2 regions of the Acinetobacter sp. CAU_H_29a_1 genome follow, and region 2 is predicted to be linked to the other one. Evidence: predicted binding sites of a transcription regulator. Region 2 holds the regulator's gene; the other holds the start of a gene.

Region 1 (3,436 bases), 1.3 Mb from region 2:
AGACCTTGAATACCCGCTTCAAGAAAATACAGAGCTAAAAAAACGCTACCTTCGGTAGCGTTTTTTATTATTGGTTTTTACCAATCAGATTAAACAAACTGTAGGAACAACCAGAACAAACCACCTGATAAACAGATCGTTGCTGGCAAGGTAAAGATCCAAGCCGAAAGAATGGTTCTCACTGTTGCAAAGTTTAGACCTGACTTATTCGCCACCATGGTCCCTGCTACCGCAGAGTTCAACACGTGGGTGGTCGATACTGGCATACCAAAGCCATCCGCGGCTGCAATCGTGGTCATCGCCACCAATTCTGCTGACATGCCTTGACCATAAGTCATATGGTTTTTACCAATACGCTCACCTACAGTCACGACAATACGCTTCCAGCCCACCATCGTACCTAGACCTAAAGCCAATGCCACAGCTACTTTTACCCATGTTGGGATGTACTGTAAGAATGAATCAAGGTTACTACGATATTCTTTTACCGTCTTCTTGCCCGCTTCAGACATCGCCGGCAATTGATCCGCTTTATCCAAACGTTTGAACGCTGTCGTGCTTAAGTACATGTCATTACGTAGTGCAGAAACTTCAGCTTCAGGAATATCTTTAAGATCTCCATAATGACAAACACGCTCACCCAAATGATCTGTCAAACTAGCTAAAGCAGGTACAACTTCTGGGGTCATTTCTTTAGTTTGAATATACTGCGTGATCACCGTACGGGCTTTTTCATCTGCAATATCGTTATGATTCGGATAAATCACAGCCGCCGTTTGATCTGAAAGTTGAGCAAATGACTGAATGTGCTGTGAATCTAAATTCTTATTTAAAGAATAAGCCAAAGGCACGATACCAATCAAAATCAGCATGATTAGACCCATACCTTTTTGACCGTCATTTGAGCCGTGTGCAAAACTCACACCGGTACAGGTAAAAATCAAAATAGCACGAATCAGTGGCGGTGGTGGTTTGTTACCTTCAGGTGGTTGGAACAGTTCCAGTTGTTTCTTAAAGATTTTTTTCACCAATAAGAACAATACTGCTGCAAAAGCAAAACCGATCATGGGTGAAAACAATAAAGCTTTACCGACTTTAATCACCTGATCCATATCAACACCTGAAGCACCACTGCCTGAATGCATCAAGTAGTTCATGATGCCCACACCCAAGATCGAACCGATCAAAGTGTGTGAACTCGATGCTGGAATACCCAAGAACCATGTGCCCAAATTCCACAAAATCGCAGCAATCAACATTGCAAATACCATGGCAAAACCTGCACCTGAGCTGACATTCATAATCAACTCAACGGGCAGCAGCGCAATAATACCGTAAGCCACTGCACCACTTGCAACCATAACCCCAAGGAAGTTACAGAAACCAGCCCACATCACCGCAACAGGCGCAGACAGTGCATTGGTATAAATGACCGTTGCAACCGCATTGGCAGTGTCGTGGAAGCCATTTACAAACTCAAAACCCAAAGCAATGAACAACGCCGTCGCTAAAAGGATTAAAGAGTAAAGATTCAGTGCAGGAACATGCGATAAGTCAGCAGAAAGCTGAAAGCCAATATAAATTAGCGTTGAAATAATGACCGTTAAAAACACCGGCATAAAAAATTTCGGTGTAGGTACGTGCACATTCGTCGACTTGACCTGTGTCACGTGCACCTGATCTTGGACGGGAGGAATATTAGAATTCATGCAGACGGCTAAAGAGGATATCAATATCCCCTATTGTTCAATTTAATTGTGACAATTATATGACAAATGCATGTCACATGAAGCCAATTTTTTCATAATTGGCTTATTTTAGATCAGCAGTAAATCGCTTATAAGCCTTGAACGCAATGTACTGGCTCAAAATTTAACTTTTCGGTGCGGATTACGCTGAATTATTTTCTTACATTTGACTATGCTGTCTGTAACAATCTGCTCCAATCAATATTTTTCATCTCTATTTATTCTGATCTATAAACATAGCGGGTCTATATTTCACTTTCGTGAAAACCAAAGCTAAATCAGCCTTTTTTATTTGCCATATAGCCAATACCACTTGAATTAGGCATCAATCAACCTGCTTTTCTGCTAAAATATTGCACGTTTTGAAAACCTGTTTGTGAGTTTTGAATGTCTACACTTGCCACCTTAAAAGCACTTCTTGCCGAGCGCATCCTTATTATCGATGGTGCGATGGGTACCATGATTCAGCGTCACAAGCTCGAAGAAGAAGATTATCGTGGTGAACGCTTTGTAGATTGGGCTTCTGACCTCAAAGGCAACAATGACCTTTTGGTGCTAACTCAGCCACAAATTATCCAAGGCATTCATGAAGCTTACCTCGATGCAGGTGCAGACATTATTGAAACCAACAGCTTTAACGGCACACGTGTTTCAATGTCGGATTACCACATGGAAGACCTCGTTCCAGAGATCAACCGTGAAGCTGCACGTCTAGCACGTGCGGCATGTGACAAATATTCAACCCCAGATAAACCACGTTTTGTGGCAGGTGTATTGGGTCCAACATCGCGTACTTGTTCAATTTCACCCAATGTAAATGACCCTGCTTTTCGTAATATTACCTTTGATGAACTCAAAGAAAACTATATTGAAGCAACGCATGCCTTAATCGAGGGTGGTGCAGACATCCTCTTGATCGAAACTGTGTTCGACACCTTGAACTGTAAAGCTGCGATCTTTGCAGTCAAGGAAGTGTTCAAGCAACTTGGTCGTGAACTTCCACTCATGATCTCGGGCACCATTACCGATGCATCAGGTCGTACTCTTACAGGTCAAACCGCAGAAGCATTCTGGAACTCGGTGCGTCACGGCGATTTACTTTCGATTGGTTTTAACTGTGCTCTCGGTGCGGATGCCATGCGCCCACACGTAAAAACCATTGCGGATGTTGCAGATACTTTTGTTTCTGCGCATCCAAACGCTGGTTTACCGAATGCCTTCGGTGAATATGATGAAACCCCAGAGCAAACCGCAGCCTTCATCAAAGAATTTGCTGAAAGTGGTTTGATCAATATTACAGGTGGTTGCTGCGGTACGACGCCTGATCATATTCGTGCCATTTACAATGCTGTTAAAGACATTCAGCCACGTCAGATTCCTGAAACCAGACCCGCATGTCGTTTAAGTGGTTTAGAACCATTTAATATTTATGATGATTCCTTGTTTGTTAACGTGGGCGAACGTACCAACGTTACAGGCTCAAAAAAATTCCTACGTCTCATCCGTGAAGAAAAGTTTGCTGAAGCTTTAGAAGTTGCACAACAACAAGTTGAAGCTGGTGCACAAATCATCGACATTAACATGGATGAAGGGATGCTCGATTCGCAAAATGCGATGGTGCATTTCCTTAACCTTGTCGCTTCTGAACCTGATATTTCTCGTGTGCCAATCATGATTGACTCATCAAA
Region 2 (3,436 bases):
TCATTCACTTTGGCTGCATTGGCAATATTGGTTCGAATCCCACCCGGATGCACGCACAATGCGCTCACGCCAGAGTTTTCCATATCTAACTCTTGGCGTAATGACTCGGTAAAGCCACGCACCGCAAATTTAGTAGCATTGTAAGCAGATTGAGTCGGTTGAGCCGTGAGACCAAATAAGCTGGAAATATTGATGATATGCCCATCTCCTGTTTTCTTAATATAAGGCAGAAACTCTTTGGTGCCATAGACCACACCCCAGAAATTAATCCCCACGATCCATTCCAGCTCTTCATAGGATGCACCTTCTACGGTTGAACCCAAAGCAACGCCAGCATTATTAAAAATCATATTCACAGAACCATGATTTTGTACGGTTTCTTCAGCCCACGCTTGCATCGCTAAACGGTCTGAGACGTCTAATCTTTTCGTGGTGACACGGACATTGCTGCCTTGTAGCAGTTCAACTGTTTTCGCCAAACCTTGCTCATTAACATCACTCAATGATACATGACAGCCTGCCTTGGCCAATAAAAGTGCCAATTGTTGGCCAATACCCGATCCTGCACCTGTAATTGCCGCGACTTTATTTTTAAAATTCTTCATGAGATTGTGGTTGTCCTTTATCTTTGTACATCGACTGTAGATGCTTTTTTTATAATTGACAATATCAATTGTCATAAATTTAATAGCCAAAAGTGTCAAGTCCATGAAAACCAGCTAGAGATTAAAGCCTACGCATAGGTAGAGTCGTGGTTTATTGCTAAACTATGCAAAACCTTGGCTTTAAAATAGGGCGATGAAATCTGATGACGGCATCTGAACCAGTACAAAAAAACAGCGATAACAATAAAACCAAAGAAAGACAATTCAAGGGCTTATCGCTTTCTGAACGTAAACAGCTGCGTCGTGAAAAACTGATTGAAGCAGGAATTGAAGCCTACGGCACTCACGGCTTTTTTGCCGTGACGGTGAAAGATATTTGTAATGAAGCCAAGCTCACTGAACGTTATTTTTATGAGTCATTTAAAAAAAGTGAGCAACTGTTTCAAACTATTTTTTTAAAGCTGATCGATGAGTTACAGCACAATGTCATGCAAGCCATCATGCAAGCTTCTTCAGATCCACACAAAATGATTGATGCTGGACTGCGTGCCCTGCTCACCACCTTAAAAGATAATCCCCGCATGGCGCGTATTATTTATATCGATGCAATGTTGGTCCAAGAATTACATAACCAAGCCACCATTCATGAAACCATGACCCGTTTTGACCGAATGATTCAGGCCTTTGTGATGCTGATGATGCCGCAAATTAATCGTTCCGAACGAGAAATTTCGCTGGTCGCCACAGGCCTCAATGGCTATGTTACGCAAATTGCGATCCGTTGGGTGGTCAGTGGGTTTAAACAATCCTTTGAAGAAGTTTTAACCTCCAGCCGTATTGTGTTTATTTCACTCCTAGAAACCTTTTCTGACCCGAATGCACGGGAAAAATTGGATGTCTAAGACTTTTCACTTGGATGAGATCGGCATTTTCGAATGCAATTTAGATTAAACTTCCATTAATTTTGAATCCCAATATGACGATTTTTTGTCACATTTTTTTGCAAATTTCATCAATCGTCTGTTTTTTGCAATGATACTGTCATAATTAATCTTTGTAATAAGCCTGTCATAAAATTAAAACGGCCTGCCGTTACCTACAATAGGATATTGCGTTGTGAAAGATGACTACATTTTAATCGTCGATGATGAACTTCCCATTCGAGAAATGATTCACACCTCGTTGGATATGGCAGGCTTTCAATGCTTACAAGCCGAAGATGCAAAACAAGCCCACCAAATGATTGTGGATCAGCGCCCTGCTTTGATCTTGCTCGACTGGATGATGCCTGGTGGCGTCAGTGGCGTAGACTTATGTCGCCGTCTCAAGCGCGATGAAAATCTCTCTGAAATTCCAGTGATTATGCTCACGGCACGTGGTGAAGAAGACCATAAAGTACAAGGTCTGGACGCTGGTGCAGATGACTACATGACCAAACCGTTTTCGACCCGTGAATTGGTTTCACGCATTAAAGCCGTTTTACGCCGCGCTAATGCGCTCAGCGGTGAAAAATCGATTGATGCCAATGGCTTAATCTTAGACCCTGTCAGCCAACGGGTCAGCTTTGGCAATAATTTCCTCGACATGGGACCAACCGAGTATCGTTTACTGGCCTTCTTCATGACTCATCCTGAGCGTGCCTACACCCGTGCACAACTTCTTGACCAAGTCTGGGGTGGAAACGTGTATATTGAAGACCGTACCATCGACGTGCATATTCGCCGTTTACGTAAAGTGCTTGAGCCTTATGCGGCAGATCGCTTTGTGCAAACAGTTCGCGGTACAGGCTATCGATTCTCTACACGTGCGGATATCGCCCTAGGTTAATTTTGTTTTATGTATGAACCCTACCCGGTCCCTGAACTTGCGCGCGAGCATAAAAAAACGCGATACAGCAGTTTATGGGGCTTTGCCAAACAGGACTTACGTCTCCTTGCCTTTTTCTTGCTGATTGCAAGCTTGATTGGTTTTGGCGTTGGTTATTTTTGGACGTGTATCTCCTTTGCCTTTGCCGTTTTTTTCATTCTGCAAATGCGCTCTTTGTATTTGGTCAATGACTGGATTTCCAATCGTCCCTACGAAGTTCCACCCAACCTTGGGGGCATTTGGGGGGCATTATTGTTCAATGTTTATCGTGCACAGCGCCAAGAACGGATTGTACAAGCGGAAATGGTCGGGTTGATTGATCGGGCACAGTCATCATTGGTCGCTTTGCAAGAAGCCGTGGTGCTGATCGATGACATGCAACAAATTGAATGGTGGAACCCTGCCGCAGAACGGTTATTAGGCATCGAACAAAATGACCGTGGCCGTAATATTTTGACTTTATTACGCCAACCGAGTTTTGTGGATTATTACAATAATATTGATGCGGCACCAGATGGCTTAAAAATGAAGTCATCCAGTTTTGATGAACATTATGTTCAAGTCAAAATGACCCGATTTGGGGGTGAAAGTCGCTTACTAGTCGCCTATGACGTGACCCGCATGCACAATCTCGAACAAATGCGTAAAGACTTTGTCGATAACATTTCACATGAACTACGCACACCGCTCACAGTACTCAGTGGTTATATTGAAACCTTTACAGACCAAGAAGACCTCAACCCACGTTGGAAGCGGGCCTTTGACCAAATGCAGGCACAGGCCAAACGCATGAATGCCTTGGTGAATGATTTGCTATTACTGTCACGCCTAGAAAATGACAAGCAAATTGCTAAAAATCAAATCATTGATATGCCTAGCTTAATGAACCAACTTTATGACGATGCGCATGCCTATAATATTGATTATGGGCATACGCTCAATCTCGATATCGACAGTCATTGCGA

Evidence for each region. Region 2 encodes PhoB, which activates phosphate uptake and scavenging genes when phosphate is short. Its sites were predicted from a motif close to TGTCATNAANCTGTCATAA; they were not measured.
Region 1: AC4MDD_RS12230 (inorganic phosphate transporter) is a predicted target of PhoB. The motif match lies at 1,756-1,774, and genes of this name have one in related genera.

What each region holds. Positions count from the first base shown of each region.
Region 1 covers NZ_CM178655.1:2,453,057-2,456,492, forward strand. Annotated here, with positions in the region: gene AC4MDD_RS12225 (hypothetical protein) at 1-1, shown strand, start outside; gene AC4MDD_RS12230 (inorganic phosphate transporter) at 90-1,709, opposite strand; gene metH (methionine synthase) at 2,136-3,436, shown strand, end outside.
Region 2 covers NZ_CM178655.1:105,551-108,986, reverse strand. Annotated here, with positions in the region: gene AC4MDD_RS00500 (SDR family NAD(P)-dependent oxidoreductase) at 1-605, opposite strand, end outside; gene AC4MDD_RS00495 (TetR/AcrR family transcriptional regulator) at 809-1,507, shown strand; gene phoB (phosphate regulon transcriptional regulator PhoB) at 1,722-2,432, shown strand; gene phoR (phosphate regulon sensor histidine kinase PhoR) at 2,442-3,436, shown strand, end outside.